DNA from 2 places in the Rhizobium sp. AN6A genome. Region 2 is predicted to be linked to the other one. Evidence: riboswitches for the same ligand, from Rfam matches in the RefSeq annotation. Region 2 holds a riboswitch; the other holds the start of a gene.

Region 1 (3,406 bases), 610 kb from region 2:
ACGGTCGAGGTCGAAACCTTTTCCAGAAAACGCCTGTCGTGCGAAATCAGCACCAGCGCGCTACGCGCCTGCTGCAACTCGCCTTCAAGCCATTCGATGGTGGGCAGGTCCAGATGGTTGGTCGGCTCGTCCAGCATCAGAATATCGGGTTCAGGCGCCATGACGCGGGCAAGGGCCGCACGCCGCGCTTCGCCGCCGGACAGGCTATCCGGATGTTCCTGTCCCGTCAGGCCCAGATGCTCGAGAATATAGGTAACGCGATAGGGATCGTCGCCAGGTCCCAGCCCCGCCTCGGCATAGGCCTGCACGGTGTCGTAACCGGCAAAATCCGGCGCCTGTTCCAGATAACGGATGGTGGCGGAGGGGTGACGGAAAACCTCGCCCGACTGCGCCTCGACCAGACCGGCGGCGATCTTCATCAGGGTCGACTTGCCCGAACCATTGCGTCCGACAAGGCAGATGCGGTCGCCCGGCTCCACCTGAAGATTGGCGCCGTCGAGCAGCGGGGTCACGCCGAAGGTCAGCTTGATGTCATCGAGTTTCAAAATTGGTGGTGCCAAGGCGTCAGGCTCCGGTCAGATCATAAGGGCGGGCGAGCACGATGGCTTTTCCGCTTTTCAGCGAGAAATGCACAGGGCCGCCATTCGCGACATTGGAAATAGTGCGGGAAGAGCCGAAAGCAAGCGGGAAATCCTTGAGCGGATAACGCACATTGCCGATATCGAGCCCCACAAGGTCGGTAAACCCGGCAACGGAAAACAGCGTACCGGGTGGCAGATCAAGATCGAACGACCCCGCCAGCAGCGGGCGGGCCTCCTCTTCGCCGGAGGTCAGCGTAACGTTGAGACCACGCTCAGTAAGCGCCACCGCGTAAAGAAGGTGCTGAAGTGCATGGTCGCTTCTCGCTCCACCAAGCGCACCGGCAAGTACCAGAGAACGCGCACCGCGGGCAATGGCCTCCGACACCGCAATTTCGCCATCGGTCACAGCCTTTGCAGCGGGATAGGGCTGTCGCATCACATTGGGCCAGGCGTCCAGCAGGTCCTTGTCGGTGGAATCGAAATCCCCCACCCAGAGCTCGGGTGTGAGCCCAAGCGGTGCGGCATGGCGCATGCCGCCATCGGCCGCAATAACACGGCTACCCTCAACCGCCGCTTTGAGGCGGTCGGTAACGGTGACATCGCCGCCAAGCAGAATGGTGAAGCGTTCTCTATCCATGCCCTGCCTTATCGCACCTCAGGCAAAAATGGAAAGGCAGAAACCCGATGAAATCAGCCGATATTGATTTTCGTCGGCTTCGGGATTATGAAACGCCTCAGTGGTGATTTGCCGACCGGCTTGCAGCCACTTTAAAGAAGTCGCTAAAGGGTCGAGGAAAAGGCTAATTTCCTGGGACCGGCTGCGATTTCGCTGCCGGTTTTTTTGTTTTCGCAACGTTCTTTACGTCATCCGAAAAGAGAGTTCGACATGCCGATCAAGATTCCCGATACGCTTCCCGCCTTCGACACCCTCGTTCATGAGGGCGTGCGGGTCATGACCGAAACGGCGGCCATCCGGCAGGATATCCGCCCGCTCCAGATCGGGCTCCTCAATCTCATGCCGAACAAGATCAAGACGGAAGTGCAGATGGCGCGCCTCGTCGGCGCATCGCCGCTGCAGGTGGAGTTTTCGCTGATCCGCATCGGCGGCCATCGTGCCAAAAATACGCCGGAAGAGCACCTCCTGTCCTTCTATGAGACATGGGAGGAGGTGCGCCACCGCAAGTTCGACGGTTTCATCATCACAGGCGCGCCCATCGAGATGCTTGATTATGAAGACGTGACCTACTGGAACGAGATGCAAAAGATTTTCGACTGGACGCAAACCAACGTCCATTCGACGCTGAACGTCTGCTGGGGCGCGATGGCCGCCATCTACCATTTCCATGGTGTGCCGAAATACGAACTGAAGGAAAAGGCTTTCGGTGTCTATCGTCACCGCAATCTCTGCCCCTCGTCGATATATCTCAACGGTTTTTCCGACGACTTTCAGGTTCCGGTCTCACGCTGGACGGAAGTGCGCCGCGCCGACATCGAAAAACACCCGGAGCTCGAAATCCTGATGGAGTCAGAGGAAATGGGCGTATGTCTGGTGCATGAAAAAGAGGGCAACCGGCTCTATATGTTCAACCACGTCGAATATGATTCAACCTCGCTTTCGGATGAATATTTCCGCGACGTGAACTCGGGCGTTCCAATCAAGCTGCCGCATGATTATTTTCCGCACAATGATCCGGAGCTTGCCCCGCTCAACCGCTGGCGCAGCCATGCCCATCTGTTTTTCGGCAACTGGATCAACGAGATATATCAGACGACGCCTTATGATCTCGAAGCGATCGGTAAACTAGCGGCGTAAATTGCGGGATTGCGAATTGCCGGAAAATGACGCAACGTCCGCCGGCAATTCAAAAATATCGGGAGAATGACGCAATGAGCGACGCGGCGGCACGGGAGAATTTCGGTTTCACGGCAACCGGCGAAAAGGTTGAGCGCGTCACCATCTCGAAGGGCGGGCTGACGGCCAAGGTTATCACCTGGGGCGCCGTCATTCAGGACCTGCGCCTCGATGGGCACCAGCCGCCGCTCGTTCTCGGCTTCGATACATTCGAGGATTACAAATATTCATCCTATTTCGGCGCCACACCCGGCCGCAACGCCAACCGTATCGGTGACGGAAAATTCTCGATCGACGGGCACGAATACCAGCTGGAACTGAACGAAAAAGGCGTCAGCCACCTGCATGGCGGCAGCGACGGCATGGGCAAACGTAACTGGATGCTGATGGAACACGGCGAAAGCCATGCGGTTCTCCAGATCATCGATCCCGACGGCCGCGCCGGTTATCCCGGAAATTGCACGGTCACCGCGACCTATACGATCCGCGACGGCGGCGTGCTTTCGGTGGTCTATGAAACGGTGACCGACCAACCGACCATCGCCAATATCTGCCAGCACTCCTATTTCAACCTCGACGGTGCTGATACCGCACTTGGACATGAGATCAGCATCGCCGCTGACTTTTACCTGCCAACCAACGACAAACAGATACCGACGGGCGAAATCCGCTCCGTAGAAGGCACCGTCTTCGACCTGCGCCACCCGACGCCGATGCGGCGAACGGAGGATGGCGAGCAGGTGCTCTACGACCATAATTTCTGCCTTTCGCCCGAGCGTCGCGCCAAGCGCAAGGTTGCCCGCGCCTATTCGCCCGCCTCCGACATTGCCCTTGAGGTTCACACCACCGAACCCGGCGTGCAATTCTATTCAGCCTTCAAGCTGAATGTTCCCGTTCCAGGCCTCGATGGCCGCCATTATGGCCCCTTTGCCGGTTTTTGTCTGGAAACGCAGATATGGCCTGATGCCGTCAA
Region 2 (3,406 bases):
TTTCGCTGGTCAGGAAATTGTTGGGATTGCCTTGAAAATATGGAGCGGGTGAAGGGAATCGAACCCTCGTATTCAGCTTGGGAAGCTGCTGCTCTACCATTGAGCTACACCCGCGCCGCGCACAAGACATCGGACAGTTCTTATCGGGTGTCAAGCACCCTACAGGATCATTACTCCGCGCGGAAATGCTTGGAAAGCTTCAGGCCCTGTGCCTGATAGTTGGAGCCAAGGCCGCTGCCGTAGAGGCCATCAGGTTTTTGCAACATGTGCTCGTAAACCAGCCGGCCGACGATCTGGCCGTGTTCGAGGATGAAGGGCACCTCGTGGCTGCGCACTTCGAGAACGGCGCGGCTGCCCGTGCCGCCCGCCTGCGCATGGCCGAAGCCTGGATCGAAGAAGCCCGCATAATGCACGCGGAACTCGCCCACCAAGGGATCGAAGGGCGTCATTTCGGCCGCATAAAGTGGCGGTACATGCACGGCTTCACGCGAAACGAGAATATAGAACTCATCCGGATCGAGGATCAGTTCGGCACGGCCGCGGGCGTATAGAGGTTCCCAGAAATCGAGAACATCGTGCTGAGCCTTTTTGTCGACATCTACCACCGCCGTGTGATGCTTGCCGCGATAGCCGATCAGCCCTGTTTCACCGAAACCCTTGAGGTCGATGGAAAGCGCGATGCCGCCGCCGGTCACATTAGGGGTTTCGCTGGCGACCAGCATCTCCGTCTCGTGCAATTTCAGAAGCTCGGCTTCATTGAGCAACGAGTGGCCGATGCGGAAACGGATTTGCGAGAGGCGCGAGCCGCGACGCACGACGACGGGGAAGGTGCGCGGGCTGATTTCCAGATAGAGCGGGCCGGCATAGCCCGCAGGTATCTTGTCGAATTCCTGCGCATTGTCGGTCATGACGCGGGTGAAGATATCAAGACGCCCCGTCGAGCTTTTCGGATTGGCCGAAGCCGACATATCCGCCGGCAGCTCCAGGCTCTCCATCAAGGGAACGATATAGACGCAACCGGTTTCCAGCACCGCCCCCTCGCTCAGATCGACCTCGTGCAGGCTGAAGCGGTTGAGCTTGTCGATGACTCGGGTTCCGGGGCCGGGCATGAAACTGGCGCGCACGCGATAGGCTTTGGAGCCCAGTCGCAGATCGAGGCTGGCGGGTTGCACCTGATCGACATCGAGATCAGCCTCGCTTTTCAGCTTGCCGCCCGCAAACAGCGCCCTGATCGCGCCATCCGCCAAAATGCCCGTGGTTCTGGTCATGATCATCATTCCTTTTTACGGCGACAAAACCAAAAGGAAAGCATTGACGCAAGCCGGTAACGGCAGTATGGCAAGCTTATCCCGTGGTGATTTGGCCGGTCGGCTTGCAGCCACGTTAAACAAGTGGCTAAAAAGACCGGGTGCTAGGAACCGGTCTGCTTTTGCGACCGGTTTTTTTGTTTTGAGGTGATCACATGAGCAATAAATGGCGCCCGGCAACCCAGCTCGTTCACGGCGGTACGCTACGCTCACCCTATGGTGAAACGTCGGAAGCGATCTATCTGACCCAGGGTTTCGTTTACGAAAACTCCGAAGCCGCCGAAGCGCGCTTCAAGGGCGAAACGGATGGCTTCATCTATGCCCGCTATGCAAGCCCGACCAATGACATGTTCGAAAAGCGCATGTGCCTGCTGGAAGGTGCGGAAGACGCACGCGCGCTTGCCTCCGGCATGGCCGCCGTGACAGCCGCCATCATGTGCCAGCTGCGTGCAGGCGACCATATCGTTGCTGCCCGCGCGCTTTTTGGCTCCTGCCGCTGGGTGGTGGAAACGCTTGCACCCAAATACGGTATCGAGTGCACGCTGATCGACGGACGCGATCTCAACAATTGGGAAAAGGCGATCCAGCCGAACACCAAGCTGTTTTTCCTCGAAAGCCCGACCAACCCAACGCTCGAAGTGGTGGATATTGCCGGCGTGGCGAAGCTCGCCAACCAGATCGGCGCGAAAGTGGTTGTCGACAATGTTTTCGCAACACCGCTTTTCCAGAAGCCGCTCGAACTCGGCGCCCATATCGTCGTTTATTCGGCGACGAAGCATATTGACGGTCAGGGCCGTTGCCTGGGCGGCGTGATCCTTTCCGACAAAAAGTGGATCGAGGAAGAGCTGCAGGACTATTTCCGCCACACCGGCCCAGCCATGTCGCCGTTTAATGCCTGGACGCTGCTGAAGGGCATCGAAACCCTGCCGCTGCGTGTCAAGCAGCAGACGGCCAATGCCTCGAAGATCGCCGATTTCCTCGCCGACAGCGGCAAGGTTGCCAAAGTGATCTATCCCGGTCGCGCCGACCATCCGCAGGCAGACATCATCGCGCGGCAGATGTCGGGCGGCTCGACGCTCGTGGCTTTCGAACTGAAGGGCGGCAAGGAAGCGGCATTCGCACTGCAGAACGCGCTTGATATCGTGAAGATTTCCAACAATCTCGGCGATGCCAAGAGCCTCATCACGCACCCCGGCACCACGACGCATAAGAACCTGACCGACGAGGCGCGCGCCGAACTCGGTATTTCCGGCGGGACCCTGCGTCTTTCCTGCGGTATCGAAGATACGGACGATCTGCTGGAGGATCTGGCTAAGGGTCTGGCGGCCGTTTCAGCTTAAGAATTCAATCGACATATCGCCATGGCCCGACTTCCCGTCGGGCCATGGCACGCATCCCGCTTGAGCGAAAGCCCGCGTCGGGCAACCAATATTTACCTTTATCGTTATCCCTAACGGTGAAAAAACGGCGCAACAGAAGATGCACGTGGTCGTCAAGTCATTCATTTTCTTGACGATAGCCAGAACCTGTAGTGTAGGATGATGGCAGCAGGGAAAATATCGAGGTGTGGCGCGTATGTATCGTGCTCTGACAAGGGATATCGAGGTAACGGTCGATCCGTATTATCTCGAGGAGCAGTCCGACCCGGATGACGACCGTTACGTCTGGGGCTATAAAGTCGTGATCTCGAACAATTCCGATGTTCCGATAACACTCGTCAACCGCTATTGGCACATCACCGACCAGAACGGACAGGTGGATGAGGTCTACGGGCCGGGTGTCGTCGGCGAAAAACCGCACCTGAACCCCGGTGACAGTTACGAATATTCATCCGGCTGCCCGCTGGATACGCCGTCAGGCCTTATGTTCGGCCATTATGAAATGGAAACGGACAAAGGCGAGGTGTTCAACGTCACCATCCCCGCCTTTTCACTGGATTCACCCGGCCTGTTGCGGGTGCTGAACTGACAAAAAGCCGCGCCATTCACAAGCGCGGCTCTCCTCGTCAGACGTTTTCAAACTCGCCGACATCGTAACGATAGGTCGTGGAGCAGAACTCGCATGTCACGGCAATCGCACCGTCTTCCTCACTCGCCTTG

What was found. A riboswitch is a leader RNA that binds a small molecule or an ion and turns the genes downstream of it on or off. The one in region 2 is predicted to bind S-adenosylmethionine.
Region 1: linked by a shared signal. The riboswitch ahead of metA (homoserine O-acetyltransferase MetA) and the one ahead of CRO62_RS19990 (O-succinylhomoserine sulfhydrylase) in region 2 are both predicted to bind S-adenosylmethionine.

What each region holds. Positions count from the first base shown of each region.
Region 1 is NZ_OCNC01000004.1:917,249-920,654, forward strand. It holds gene CRO62_RS17060 (ABC-F family ATP-binding cassette domain-containing protein) at 1-560, opposite strand, end outside; gene CRO62_RS17065 (thiamine diphosphokinase) at 565-1,218, opposite strand; SAM riboswitch at 1,309-1,385, shown strand; gene metA (homoserine O-acetyltransferase MetA) at 1,468-2,394, shown strand; gene CRO62_RS17075 (aldose epimerase family protein) at 2,469-3,406, shown strand, end outside.
Region 2 is NZ_OCNC01000004.1:1,525,557-1,528,962, reverse strand. It holds tRNA gene CRO62_RS20000 (tRNA-Gly) at 41-114, opposite strand; gene CRO62_RS19995 (2'-deoxycytidine 5'-triphosphate deaminase) at 171-1,268, opposite strand; SAM riboswitch at 1,342-1,420, shown strand; gene CRO62_RS19990 (O-succinylhomoserine sulfhydrylase) at 1,463-2,647, shown strand; gene apaG (Co2+/Mg2+ efflux protein ApaG) at 2,883-3,275, shown strand; gene CRO62_RS19980 (Hsp33 family molecular chaperone) at 3,313-3,406, opposite strand, start outside.